Regions from separate parts of the Pandoraea pnomenusa genome, predicted to be linked through region 1. Evidence: predicted binding sites of a transcription regulator. Region 1 holds the regulator's gene; each other region holds the start of a gene.
What was found. The regulator sigma-54, encoded in region 1, starts transcription at its own class of promoters, with help from an activator protein. The targets are predictions, from matches to a motif close to TGGCANGNAANCTGCTTT.

Region 1 (4,174 bases):
CGTGAAGGACGTGTCGCTGGACGTGAAAAGCGGCGAGGTCGTGGGATTGCTCGGCCCCAATGGTGCCGGCAAGACGACCTCGTTCTACATGATCGTGGGACTCGTGCCCGCCGACGACGGCGAAATCCAGCTCGACGGCAACCTGATCAGCGAATTGCCGATTCACGAACGCGCCCGCATGGGCGTCTCGTACCTGCCGCAGGAAGCATCGGTGTTTCGCAAGCTCACGGTCGAGGACAATATTCGCGCCGTGCTCGAACTGCAGGTCGACGCCCAGGGCAAGCCGCTCAAGCGCGACGAGATCGAGCGACGCATCGAAGCCCTGCTCGACGAGCTCCAGGTGAGCCATCTGCGCGAGAATCCGGCCATGTCGCTCTCCGGCGGCGAGCGCCGCCGCGTGGAAATCGCCCGGGCGCTGGCGACGCAACCGCGCTTCATCCTGCTCGACGAGCCGTTTGCCGGCGTCGATCCGATCGCCGTGCTGGAAATCCAGCGAATCGTGCGTTTTCTGAAAGATCGGGGCATCGGTGTCCTCATCACCGACCACAACGTGCGGGAAACGCTCGGCATCTGCGATCACGCCTACATCATCAGCGAAGGCTCGGTGCTCGCCGCGGGCACCCCCGACCAGATCGTGGCCGACGAGAGCGTCCGGCGCGTCTATCTGGGCGAGAATTTCCGGATGTAAAGCAAATTTTTCGCATGTAAACCCTGCCTCCGATAGGGCGCCGGGCCGGTTCCGCTGGCGTGACAAAGCCTCTACAATGAAGGCGAGACACGCTATGAAACCGACTCTTCAACTCCGCACCTCGCAGCACCTGACCCTCACGCCGCAGTTGCAGCAATCCATCCGGTTGTTGCAACTGTCGACGCTCGAACTTCAGCAGGAAGTCGAGCACGCCCTCACCCAGAACCCGATGCTCGAGCGCGAGGACGACTGGCTCGCGGGCTCGGTACGTGTCGGCACGGACGGGTCGCTTCGCAACGAGCGCAGCACGTCGGCGAGCAGCGCCAGCGAGGGCCATGAGTCCGCCAACGGCCATGACGAAACCCGCGAGCTCGACGGCCAGACCCGCTTCGACGACAGCAACCAGGACAGCGGCAGCGATTGGAGTCTTAACGATTTCGCCCGTTCGGGCAGCGCCTCGGACGACGACGACAACGCGCGCCCGCAGTTGCACGTCGATCACCCCAACCTTCGCGAACACCTGCTCGCGCAGCTGCGCCTGACCAAGGCGGGGCCGCGCGATCGCGCGCTTGTCGAATTCCTGATCGAATCGCTCGACGAAGACGGCTACCTCGGCACCATGCTCGACGAAATCCAGGCGGATATGCCTGAAGAGCTGGCGCTCGAGACCGAGGAGATCAACGCGGCGCTCGCGCTCCTGCAGAGCTTCGATCCGGCCGGTGTGGGTGCCCGTACGCCGTCCGAATGCCTGCGCCTTCAGTTGCAGCGCCTGCCGCCGAGCAATGTGCGCACGCTCTCGCTGCGCATCGTCTCGGATCACCTGGAACTGCTCGCCGCGCGCGATTACACGCGTTTGCGTCGCCTGCTCGGCGTGAGCGAAGACAGCCTGCGCGCGGCGCATCACCTGATTCGCTCGCTCGACCCTTTCCCCGGCGCGGCCTACGGCTCGCCGCAGGCCGATTACGTGGTGCCCGACGTGCTGGTGCGCAAGCAGGGCAGCAACTGGATCGCCGAACTCAACCCCGAGGTCATGCCGCGGCTGCGCATCAATGAGATGTACGCGCGAATTCTGCGAAACAACCGCAACGATCCGGGCACCGGCAATCTGCAGCAACAGCTCCAGGAAGCCCGCTGGCTGATCAAGAACATCCAGCAACGGTTCGACACGATCCTGCGTGTCGCACAGGCGATCGTCGAGCGTCAGAAGAACTTCTTCACGCACGGCGAAATCGGCATGCGGCCCTTGGTTTTACGCGAGATTGCTGATACGCTGGGTTTACATGAATCCACGATTTCACGGGTGACAACCAGTAAGTACATGCTCACTCCATTCGGGACTTTCGAGCTCAAGTACTTCTTTGGTTCGCACGTGGCCACGGAGGCGGGCGGCGCAGCGTCATCGACGGCCATCCGCGCACTCATCAAGCAACTCATAGGAGCAGAAGACCCGCAGAGCCCCCTTTCCGACAGCCGTATCGCGGAACTGCTGGCAGAGCAAGGGTTCGTGGTGGCGCGGCGCACTGTCGCGAAGTACCGCGAGGCCATGCGAATCCCCGCAGTCAACTTGCGCAAATCTTTGTAGTACGGTCCTAGTGCGCCATGTTGGCTCGCTGGGGCATTACGCCGCAGTGCGACATTGCGTCACGCCAATGGCTCTCGTCAGCCGGCGTCGCTCGTGACGCGGCCTGCACTTCGGCATTTCAGCAAGGAGAGCAGCTATGAATCTGAAGATCAGTGGACATCATCTCGAACTCACGCCGTCGCTGCGCGAATTCGTCGTCAACAAGCTCGAACGCGTGTTGAGGCACTTCGATCAGCTCATCGGCGCCGAGGTGATCCTCTCTGTCGACAAGACCAAGGAGAAGACCGGGCGCCAGATCGCCAGCATCACGGTGTATCTCAAGGGTAAGGAGATTTTCGTCGAGAAGTGTGACGAGAATATGTACGCCGCCATCGACAAGCTGATCGATATGCTCGACCGCAAGGTAATGCAATACAAGGACAAGGTTCAGGATCACGGCCGCGAGGCACTCAAGCACCAGCAACCTCCAGAGGCGGAACCGCTGCAATAAGTCCATCCGGGAGAGGTCGTCGCATTGACCGACACTGACGCGAAGCCGCACGGAACCTCACGCGCGAACCCACGTCTGTCATAAGTCTGGCATCACCCACCGCGGGGCCGTTGAACGGCCCCTTTTGTATGGTCCCGACGAGTTCCGCGCGTTGGCGCGGGCGCAGCGACGGGTGGTCTATAATGCGAGGTCAATCGGGGGTTGGAGGGCGACTACGCGTTCGCCCGCATTACAAGATGAATCGTTTAGTCAAACTCTTACCTGCGTCCAACATCCTGCTTGGACTGTCCGTCACCAGCAAGAAGCGCGTCTTCGAGCAAGCCGGGCTGCTCTTCGAGAGCAATGCCGGGCTCACGCGCGCGCTTGTCACCGACAATCTGTTTGCGCGCGAGCGTCTGGGCTCGACCGGGCTGGGGGAAGGCGTGGCGATTCCGCACGGCCGGATCAAGGGTCTGAAACATCCGATGGCCGCCTTCGTGCGCCTGGCCGACCCGATTCCCTTCGAAGCGCCCGACGGCCAGCCCGTCTCCCTGCTGTTCTTCCTGCTGGTTCCGGAACAGGCGACCCAGCAACATCTCGAGATTCTGTCCGAAATTGCCCAGTTGCTCTCCGATCGCTCGATGCGCGAGACATTGACCACGGCGCCCGACGCCGAAGTCATTCACGCCGCGCTCGCGAACTGGCAGCCCTGAGCCCGCGGGGGCTCGCCGATTTCCGCCGATATTCACGGGTATCGCCGCAAAGACTGACGAATTCCGTAGCTCCCACACCCAACCGAACGAGGCGACGCGGTGGAACTGACCGGCATCAACGCGCAGAGCATATTCGACGACAACGCAGCCACGCTGCGCCTGTCGTGGCTGACCGGCCATGAGGGATGGGAGCGCGGTTTCACGCCTGAAAGCGTGGCTACCGCAACCTCCAGCGCGGACCTCGTGGGTCACCTGAACCTCATTCACCCGAACCGGATCCAGGTGCTTGGCGAGGCCGAACTGCGCTATTACCAGCGCCTGACCGACGAGAACCGCAAACGTCACATGGGCGAAGTCATCGCCCTGGAACCGCCGTTCCTGGTGGTCGCGGACGGCCTCGAAGCGCCGCCCGACCTGGTGCTGCGCTGCACCCGTTCCTCGACCCCGCTGTTCACCACACCGATGTCGACGGCAGCTGTCATCGACAGCCTGCGGCTGTACATTTCGCGCGTGTTCGCCCCGCGATGCACGATGCACGGCGTATTTATCGACATTCTGGGCATGGGGGTGCTGCTGACCGGCGACTCCGGCCTGGGCAAGAGCGAGCTCGGCCTGGAACTGATCAGCCGGGGTCACGGGCTGGTGGCCGACGATGCCGTCGATTTCGTACGTCTCGGCCCGGACTTCGTGGAAGGCCGCTGTCCGCCCTTGTTGCAGAACCT
Region 2 (4,174 bases), 1.9 Mb from region 1:
ACGGGGGATACGTGGTGGCCGCGAACAACCAGCACTTCGGGTTGGCGTCGAACCTGTTGATGCCGGGTCGCGGGGTGAACATGGGCGATGGATGGGAGACGCGTCGGCGTCGCGAGCCGGGCAACGACTGGGCGATCATTGCGTTGGCGCAGCCGGGCGAGATCGCGAAGATCGAAGTGGACACCGCGCACTTCAAGGGCAACTTCCCCGACCGGTGCTCGATACAGGCGGCGTATGTGACTGGAGGCACCGAGCAGTCATTGATCACGCAGTCCATGTTCTGGCCGGTGTTGTTGCCCGAGCAGAAATTGGCGATGGACAAGCAGTTCCACTTCGAGGCGCCGGTGCAGAAGCTCGGTGCGATCACGCACATCCGGTTCAACATCATTCCGGACGGGGGCGTATCGCGCCTGCGTTTGTGGGGGCGATTGAGCGACAGGAAGGCGTAGGCAGGCGCAGCAAAAAGGGGCGGCGCGAGCGGCACCGGACCCACTCGTCGCGCGGGCATGACGCGCATGACGGGCGCGATGAGGGGTTCAGAAGCATGGTGTCCTTGCTGCGAGCCGATGGTTCGCGGGACGGGATGGCAAATGCGTGGAAAAGGGGGGCGTGACATGGCGGGTGCGGCGTTGAAGATCGAGCGGTTGACGCGAGAGGCGTTTGCGGAGTTTGGCGACGTGATCGAGCTGGAGGGGGCGAAGCATTTCGCGATCAATGGGGGGACGACCGAGCGTTATCACGATCTGGCGGCGGTGGATTTGGGGCCGGAGGGTGGGCGACCGTTGGTGAACGTCTTCCGGGGTCAGCCGAGGCAGTTGCCGTACGAGGTGAGGATGTTGGAGCGTCACCCGCTGGGTAGCCAGGCGTTCATCCCGTTGAAGACGACGCCGTATCTGGTGGTGGTGGCACCGGCGGGCGAGTTGGACGTGAGTCGCATGCGGGCGTTCGTCTCGGATGGATGGCAGGGCGTGAATTATGCGAGGGGGGTATGGCATCACCCGTTGTTGGCGTTGGAAGAAGTGAGTGACTTCGTGGTGGTGGATCGGGGTGGCGAGGGGCACAACTGTGACGAGCAGGATTTGCCGGGCGCGTATCTGCTGACGCAGGCGGCGTTGGATGCGGTGCAGAAGGCGCGAAAGGCTGCTTAAGACTGCGTGTGTTTTTGAGGCAGGCGAGACATTGGAAGCGGGCTGCAAGAGAGAACGCCGGGGAGAGATCCTCGGCGTTTTGCGTTGGTAGCGGGAGATTTTTCACCGGCATGGTGCGTGGCAGTCGGCACGAAAGCGGTGCATGGCCGGCGTAAGAAGCGATGCGGGGGCGCGCGTAGCGGAGCGGAAATGGCGGTCGCACCGAAAAAGCGCACCGGGTCGGCGCGAGAATCGCAGGGCGCCCCGCCGGGCATGGATATTGCTCGATCTCGATACGGCAATCTGCGGAGAAGCGTATGGTCGAGAGCTACAACGAGATGGCGAGCATCACGGGGACGACGCGCTCGCACTACCGGCGGTTCGACGACTGGCTCAAATGTCAGTCCGACGATGTCCTGCACCACAAGCGCGCCGAGGCCGATCTGGCATTTCGTCGCGTCGGAATCACCTTTGCCGTATATGGGAACGAAGCCGGAACGGAGCGCCTCATTCCGTTTGACCTGATTCCCCGGATCATTCCGGCGCACGAGTGGCAAACCTTGCAGAGCGGTTTGCGCCAGCGGGTCGAGGCGCTGAACAAGTTCATCCACGACGTGTATCACGATCAGGACATCTTGCGCGCCGGCGTCATTCCGGCGGAGCAGGTGTTGAAGAACGCGCAGTATCGTCCGGAGATGCAGGGGGTGGATGTCCCGGGCGACATCTACTCGCACATCGCGGGGGTGGACGTGGTGCGGGCCGGCACGGGCGACGACGGCGAGTTCTACGTGCTCGAAGACAACCTGCGTGTTCCGTCCGGTGTGTCCTACATGCTGGAGAATCGCAAGATGATGATGCGATTGTTCCCCGAGCTGTTCGCGAGGAATCGCATCGCACCGGTCGAGCACTACCCCGACCTGCTGCTCGACAGCCTGCGCGCGGTCGCCCCCGCGGGCGTTGACGATCCCACGGTCGTCGTCATGACGCCGGGCATCTACAACTCGGCATATTTCGAGCATGCATTCCTTGCGCAGCAGATGGGTATCGAGCTCGTCGAGGGGCAGGACCTTTTCGTCGAAGACAATCTCGTCTACATGCGCACGACCAACGGCCCCAGGCGTGTGGACGTCATCTACCGCCGCATCGACGACGACTTCCTCGACCCACTCGCGTTTCGCGCCGACTCCACGCTCGGCGTGCCGGGACTGCTGAGCGTCTACCGGGCGGGGCGCGTCACATTGGCCAATGCCATCGGCACCGGCGTTGCCGACGACAAATCCATTTACCCGTTCGTGCCGGACATGATCGAGTTCTATCTCGGCGAGAAGCCGATCCTGAACAATGTACCGACGTACCAGTGCCGGCGTGCGGGCGATCTTGCCTATACGCTGGACCATCTGGGGGATCTGGTCGTCAAGGAAGTCCACGGCGCCGGCGGTTACGGCATGCTGGTCGGTCCCGCGGCGACGAAAGCCGAAATCGAGGCGTTTCGCGAGCGGCTCGTCGCCAGGCCCGACGGCTACATCGCCCAGCCCACCCTGGCGCTGTCGGCATGTCCGACTTTCGTCGAGGCGGGTATCGCGCCCAGGCACATCGACCTGCGCCCGTTCGTGCTGTCGTCGGGCAAGGGGGTGACCATGGTGCCGGGTGGGCTCACGCGCGTTGCCCTGACCGAAGGATCGCTCGTCGTCAATTCCTCGCAGGGCGGGGGCACGAAAGACACCTGGGTTCTGGAGAAATGAGCATGCCTGCCGGCGATCCCTCGCAACCCAACGGGAAGAAATCATGCTAAGCCGTACCGCCGACCACCTGTTCTGGATGGCTCGCTACATGGAGCGGGCCGAGAATACCGCGCGCCTGCTCGACGTCAACCTGCAAAACCTGCTGCTGCCGCAAGACCTCGGCGACGAAGACGACGATGTCGACATCGCGCACGCGCTCTCGGCGGGCATCGACAACGAGGCGGGATGGCGCGCCACGTTGCGCATCTCCGAGCTGGAGCCTGCATTCAATCGCAAGCACGCACGCGCGACCCGGGCCAATGTTCTGGACTTCGTGGTGCGCGATCGCGACAACCCGTCGAGCATTGCGTGCTGCCTGGCCGCCGCCCGCGAGAACGCGCGCGCCGTGCGGGGCACGCTGACGACTGAGCTCTGGGAAACCGTCAACAGTACCTGGCTCGAGTTCCCACGCATGCTCGATCTGCTGGAGCGCGATCCGGCCCACCTGTTCGAATGGGTCAAGGTTCGCTCGCATCTCTCGCGCGGCGTGAGCTTCGGCACGCTGTTCCAGGACGATGCCTTCTACTTCACGCGCCTGGGCCTGTTCCTCGAGCGCGCGGACAACACCGCCCGGATCCTCGACGTGCGCTTTCACGAGGCTGTGCGGGCCGACAAGGCGGGCCCCGACGCGTCGCATCCGACGGACTTCTACTACTGGTCTGCCGTGTTGCGCAGCGTGTCCGGATTCGAGATCTACCGGAAGGTGTATCGCGACGTGATCACGCCCGAGCGCGTCGTCGAGTTGCTCATGCTCAATGCCCATATGCCGCGCTCGTTGCTCGCGTCGCTCAACGGCGTGTGCGAAAACCTCGCAACGCTCGCCAACGCGCAGTCCGGCGATGTCGAGCGCTATGCCGGCAAACTCCACGCGGAGCTCAAGTACACCGACATCCGGCAAATCCAGCAGCAAGGCCTGCATCCCGTCCTGACCGAGTTTCTCGAGCGAGTCTCCGTGCTCGGCAACAAGATCAGCCAGACATTCCTGATCCCGCTGGCGGCCTGACACCATGCGCCTGATCATCCGTCACGAAACCACCTACCGGTACGACACACCGGTGCGCTACACCATCCAGCAGCTTCGGCTCACGCCGGGCGCCTCGCAGGCGCAGCGCGTGCTGCAATGGCGCTTGAGCGCACCGGGAAAACTCACGCCGTCGCGCGACGCATTCGGCAACGACATGCACACGCTGGTGCTGCATCAGGCGCACGACGAGATCCATCTGCTCGCCGAGGGCGAAGTCGACACCACGCCGCTCGCCGACGGCA
Region 3 (4,174 bases), 1.7 Mb from region 1:
ACTCAGCGCGTGGCGATCGCGACGGCGGCGCCGGCCATGACCGTGCCTGTCGCGCGATTCAATCGCCGCACCGCGCGGGCCGAGCTTAGCAGTCTTCGCGCCCGCGCGGCGAGCGCGATGTACGAGCCGAACACAATGGCGAGCACCGCGAGTGTGACGCCGACGACTTCGACGTAACCGAGTGCCGTGACGCGTTGCAAATCGAGCAGGTTGGGCAGCAGGGCGAAGTAGAAAACGACGACCTTGGGATTACCCATCGTCACTGACAGGCCGCCAAGGAACAGGCGCCACGATTGTTCGCGCGGCGCGGCGCTCAACGGCTCGGCGGGGGCGCTGGCGGGCGCGTGCCACATCTTCCAGGCGAGATACAGGAGATAGGCGGCACCCGCGTACTTGATCGCCAGGAAAACGCCCGAGAACGTGTGCGCCAACGCGGCCACACCGAGCACGGCGAGCGTGAGCCAGACAACGTCGCCGATCGCGACGCCAGCGGAGAAGGCGATCGCGCCTTGCGTGCCGCGTCCGAGCACGCGCGCCACGATTGCGGCGATGCCCGGGCCGGGCGTACCTGCGCCCACGAACAGCGCCAGGGCGAAAGTCAGCAAATGTGTCCAGTCCATCGCGGTGTCTCCTCGCGGTGATGACGATCGGAATGATTCGAAAGGGGGGCGCTTACCGGACGCCGACGCTTACCCGTGCGCGCGATGACAGTGCACCAGGCGGGGCGGGCGTCTCAGGCGCCGATCCACGGCAAATTGCGGAAGCACCAGCCGCTGACGTGCTTGCGGTGGCCGGCGCTGTCCTTGTCGCCCTCGAAGCCTTCGAGGATGTCGAACGACTTCGTGAACCCGGCTTCGTAGGCGACCTTGGCAGCCGCCTTGGAGCGCGCGGCGCTGCGGCACAGGAACAGCAGCGGTGCATTCCTGTCGGGGGCCTGCGACGTCAGCTGCTCCAGAAAATGCTCGTTGGGCACGCCGCCCGGATACCGCACCCATTCGACGTTAGCGTACTGGCCGTCCGGCACTTGCGGGCGGCCCACCCAGTCGAGTTCGGCGCGGGTGCGCACGTCGATCAGACGCACGTTCGCGTCGGCATTGAGCAGCGCCATCGCTTCTTCGGGCGTCACCGCCCCGGCGTAGGCGAGTTGTCCGGTGGCACGGCGTTGTTCGGCTTGTTCGAGAATGGCTTTGGCGCTTGTCATATTGCTGTGATCTCGCTGGTCGAAGGTCGTCCTTCATTCTAGCGTGCACTTTACGGGAGGTGCGCATTCCGTCAATCGGACAAATGTCGCCCGGCGGTGGTCGGGAGGCGGACGTGCAAAGGCGTGGCGCGGTAATGCGCATCCGGACGGTGCGAGTCGCTGCACAACTTCGGTTCGTCGGTAACCGATGGCGGCACCGAAAAGGTGCATAATCTCTGAATGCACCATATCGGTGATGTTTTGGGGCGTGACGCACCGAAATGGAGAATCGCGGTCCACAAGCGGGAATTCGGCGCTGGTCGCACCAGAATCGAATATTTCCTTAGAAATCAGTGGGTGAGGATGATGCGACGCGGGTCGGTGCCACGTTGGCACGCTTCCTGCTTAACACAGGCGAATCCGAACACGGAGTTCGTTAAGAGGGTGCGGCGACGCGGGCGATGAGCGCCAGCAGCGCCAGATTGAATCTTTCGGGAGATAGCATGAGCAAATCTGTGGCAGATGTGATGAATCTGGTCAAGGAAGAAGACGTCAAGTTCGTCGACTTCCGCTTTACCGACACGCGCGGTAAGGAACAACACGTCTCGGTGCCGGTGTCGCACTTCGACGCAGACAAGTTCGAGAGCGGCCACGCTTTCGACGGTTCGTCGATCGCAGGCTGGAAGGGCATCGAAGCCTCGGACATGCTGCTGGTGCCGGACGCGAACACCGCGTACGTCGACCCGTTCTACGAAGAAAGCACGCTGGTGCTGACCTGCGACGTGATCGAACCGGCCGACGGCAAGGGCTATGACCGCGATCCGCGCTCGATCGCCAAGCGCGCCGAAGCGTATCTGAAGAGCACGGGCCTGGGCGACACCGCCTTCTTCGGTCCGGAGCCGGAATTCTTCATTTTCGACTCGGTCCAGTGGAAGACCGACATGTCGGGCACGTTCGTGAAGATCAACTCGGAAGAAGCCCCGTGGTCGTCGTCGCAAGACTTCGAAGGCGGCAACACCGGTCACCGTCCGGGCACGAAGGGCGGCTACTTCCCGGTCGCTCCGGTCGACACGTTCCAGGACATGCGCTCGGAAATGTGCCTGTTGCTCGAGCAACTCGGCGTGCCCGTCGAAGTCCACCACCATGAAGTGGCAGGCCAGGGCCAGAACGAAATCGGCACGAAGTTCTCGACGCTGGTCCAGCGCGCCGACTGGACGCAGATCCTGAAGTACGTGGTGCACAACGTGGCGCATAGCTACGGCAAGACGGCCACGTTCATGCCGAAGCCGATCGTTGGCGACAACGGTTCGGGCATGCACATCCACCAGTCGATCTGGAAGGACGGTCAGAACCTGTTCGCCGGTAACGGCTACGGCGGTCTGTCGGAGTTCGCGCTGTACTACATTGGCGGCATCATCAAGCACGCCCGTGCCCTGAACGCGATCACGAACCCGTCGACGAACTCGTACAAGCGTCTCGTGCCGCACTTCGAAGCGCCGGTGAAGCTGGCCTACTCGGCCCGTAACCGTTCGGCCTCGATCCGCATTCCGTACGTTGCCAACCCGAAGGGCCGCCGCATCGAAGCGCGCTTCCCGGACCCGATGGCCAACCCGTACCTGGCATTCTCGGCCATGCTGATGGCCGGCCTGGACGGCGTGCAGAACAAGATCCACCCGGGCGAGGCTGCCGACAAGAACCTGTACGACCTGCCGCCGGAAGAGGATGCAAAGATCCCGACCGTGTGCGCGAGCCTCGAACAGGCCCTCGAGTATCTGAACGAAGACCGCGAGTTCCTCACGCGCGGTGGCGTGTTCACCGACGGCATGCTCGATTCGTACATCGCACTGAAGACGGACGAAGCGCGCCGTGTGGCCATGACCACGCACCCGCTCGAGTTCGAACTGTACTACTCGCTGTAATCGAATCGCTGCGCAGGGAATGCGCCGGCATGACGGAACGCCAGCGGCCGACCGTCATGCTCGACATGCAAGGGGGATGGCCGCGGCCGTCCCCCTTTTTTATCCGTCGCCGCAAGGCGTATTCCTGCGTAGCGGGTCATGAACCTATCGCCTCGATCCTTGATGAAAAGTGTCCGCGCTGGTGCGAAACCGACCGCAAGTCCGCGCGCGCCTGCCACTGACGATTCGCCCTCCGGCGTCGGCGCCGCGCCTGGCCAGGCGCCGGCGTTGCCTGCGAGTGTCGATCCGTGGGAGGCGAAGCTCGCGGCCACCGGCATCCTGCCCGGCCTCGAAGCCTTGCCCACCGTGTTGCTCGTGCTCGAAAAGCACTCGCTGCGTGTCGTCTTCGCGAACCCGGCGGCCGAGGCCCTGCTCGCGCTCTCGCGCCGTTCGCTGTCGCAGATGACGTGGAACGACGTGTTCACGAACGGTGAGGTGCTGGCGTCGACGATGGTCGACCTCATCGCCAACCGCTTTCAGACCACACGCCTCGATCTGGTGCTCGAGCGCACCGCGCAGGAGCCTTTGCACACGCATGCGATCGTCGCGGCCCCCGAGTCGGCGCCCGATTTCGTGATCGTCGAGCTGATCGAGAACGAGCAGAAGCTCAAAAACGAGCGCGAAGAACGCATCATCGATCAGGCGCTGATGAACAAGCAGCTCATTCGCAATCTGGCGCATGAGATCAAGAATCCCCTGGGCGGGATTCGCGGGGCGGCGCAGTTGCTGGAATTCGAGCTCGATCAACGCGAGTTGCGCGAGTACACGCAGGTCATTATCAAGGAGTCCGACCGGTTGCAAACGCTGGTCGACCGCCTGCTGGAACCTCACCGGCACCCGTATATCGCCACCGACGTGAACATTCACGAAGTCTGCGAGCGAGTGCGCTCCGTAGTGCTCGCGGAGTTCCCGCAGGGTCTGTCGATCGAGCGGGATTACGACGTGAGCCTGCCCGATTTTCGCGGCGACAAGGAGCAACTCATCCAGGCGTTGCTCAACATCGTGCGCAACGGCGCGGAAGCCTTGCGCGAGCAGA

Region 2: the regulator sigma-54 is predicted to act here: its motif matches at 1,397-1,414, upstream of LV28_RS37000 (circularly permuted type 2 ATP-grasp protein).
Region 3: the regulator sigma-54 is predicted to act here: its motif matches at 1,571-1,588, upstream of glnA (type I glutamate--ammonia ligase).

What each region holds. Positions count from the first base shown of each region.
Region 1 covers NZ_CP009553.3:4,836,547-4,840,720, forward strand. The annotation lists gene lptB (LPS export ABC transporter ATP-binding protein) at 1-688, shown strand, start outside; gene LV28_RS45630 (RNA polymerase factor sigma-54) at 783-2,270, shown strand; gene hpf (ribosome hibernation-promoting factor, HPF/YfiA family) at 2,407-2,760, shown strand; gene ptsN (PTS IIA-like nitrogen regulatory protein PtsN) at 2,997-3,452, shown strand; gene hprK (HPr(Ser) kinase/phosphatase) at 3,552-4,174, shown strand, end outside.
Region 2 covers NZ_CP009553.3:2,922,220-2,926,393, reverse strand. The annotation lists gene alc (allantoicase) at 1-449, shown strand, start outside; gene LV28_RS37005 (ureidoglycolate lyase) at 591-1,148, shown strand; gene LV28_RS37000 (circularly permuted type 2 ATP-grasp protein) at 1,445-2,869, shown strand; gene LV28_RS36995 (alpha-E domain-containing protein) at 2,913-3,911, shown strand; gene LV28_RS36990 (transglutaminase family protein) at 3,916-4,174, shown strand, end outside.
Region 3 covers NZ_CP009553.3:3,126,915-3,131,088, reverse strand. The annotation lists gene LV28_RS37885 (LysE family translocator) at 3-620, opposite strand; gene LV28_RS37880 (rhodanese-like domain-containing protein) at 734-1,201, opposite strand; gene glnA (type I glutamate--ammonia ligase) at 1,684-3,099, shown strand; gene glnL (nitrogen regulation protein NR(II)) at 3,367-4,174, shown strand, end outside.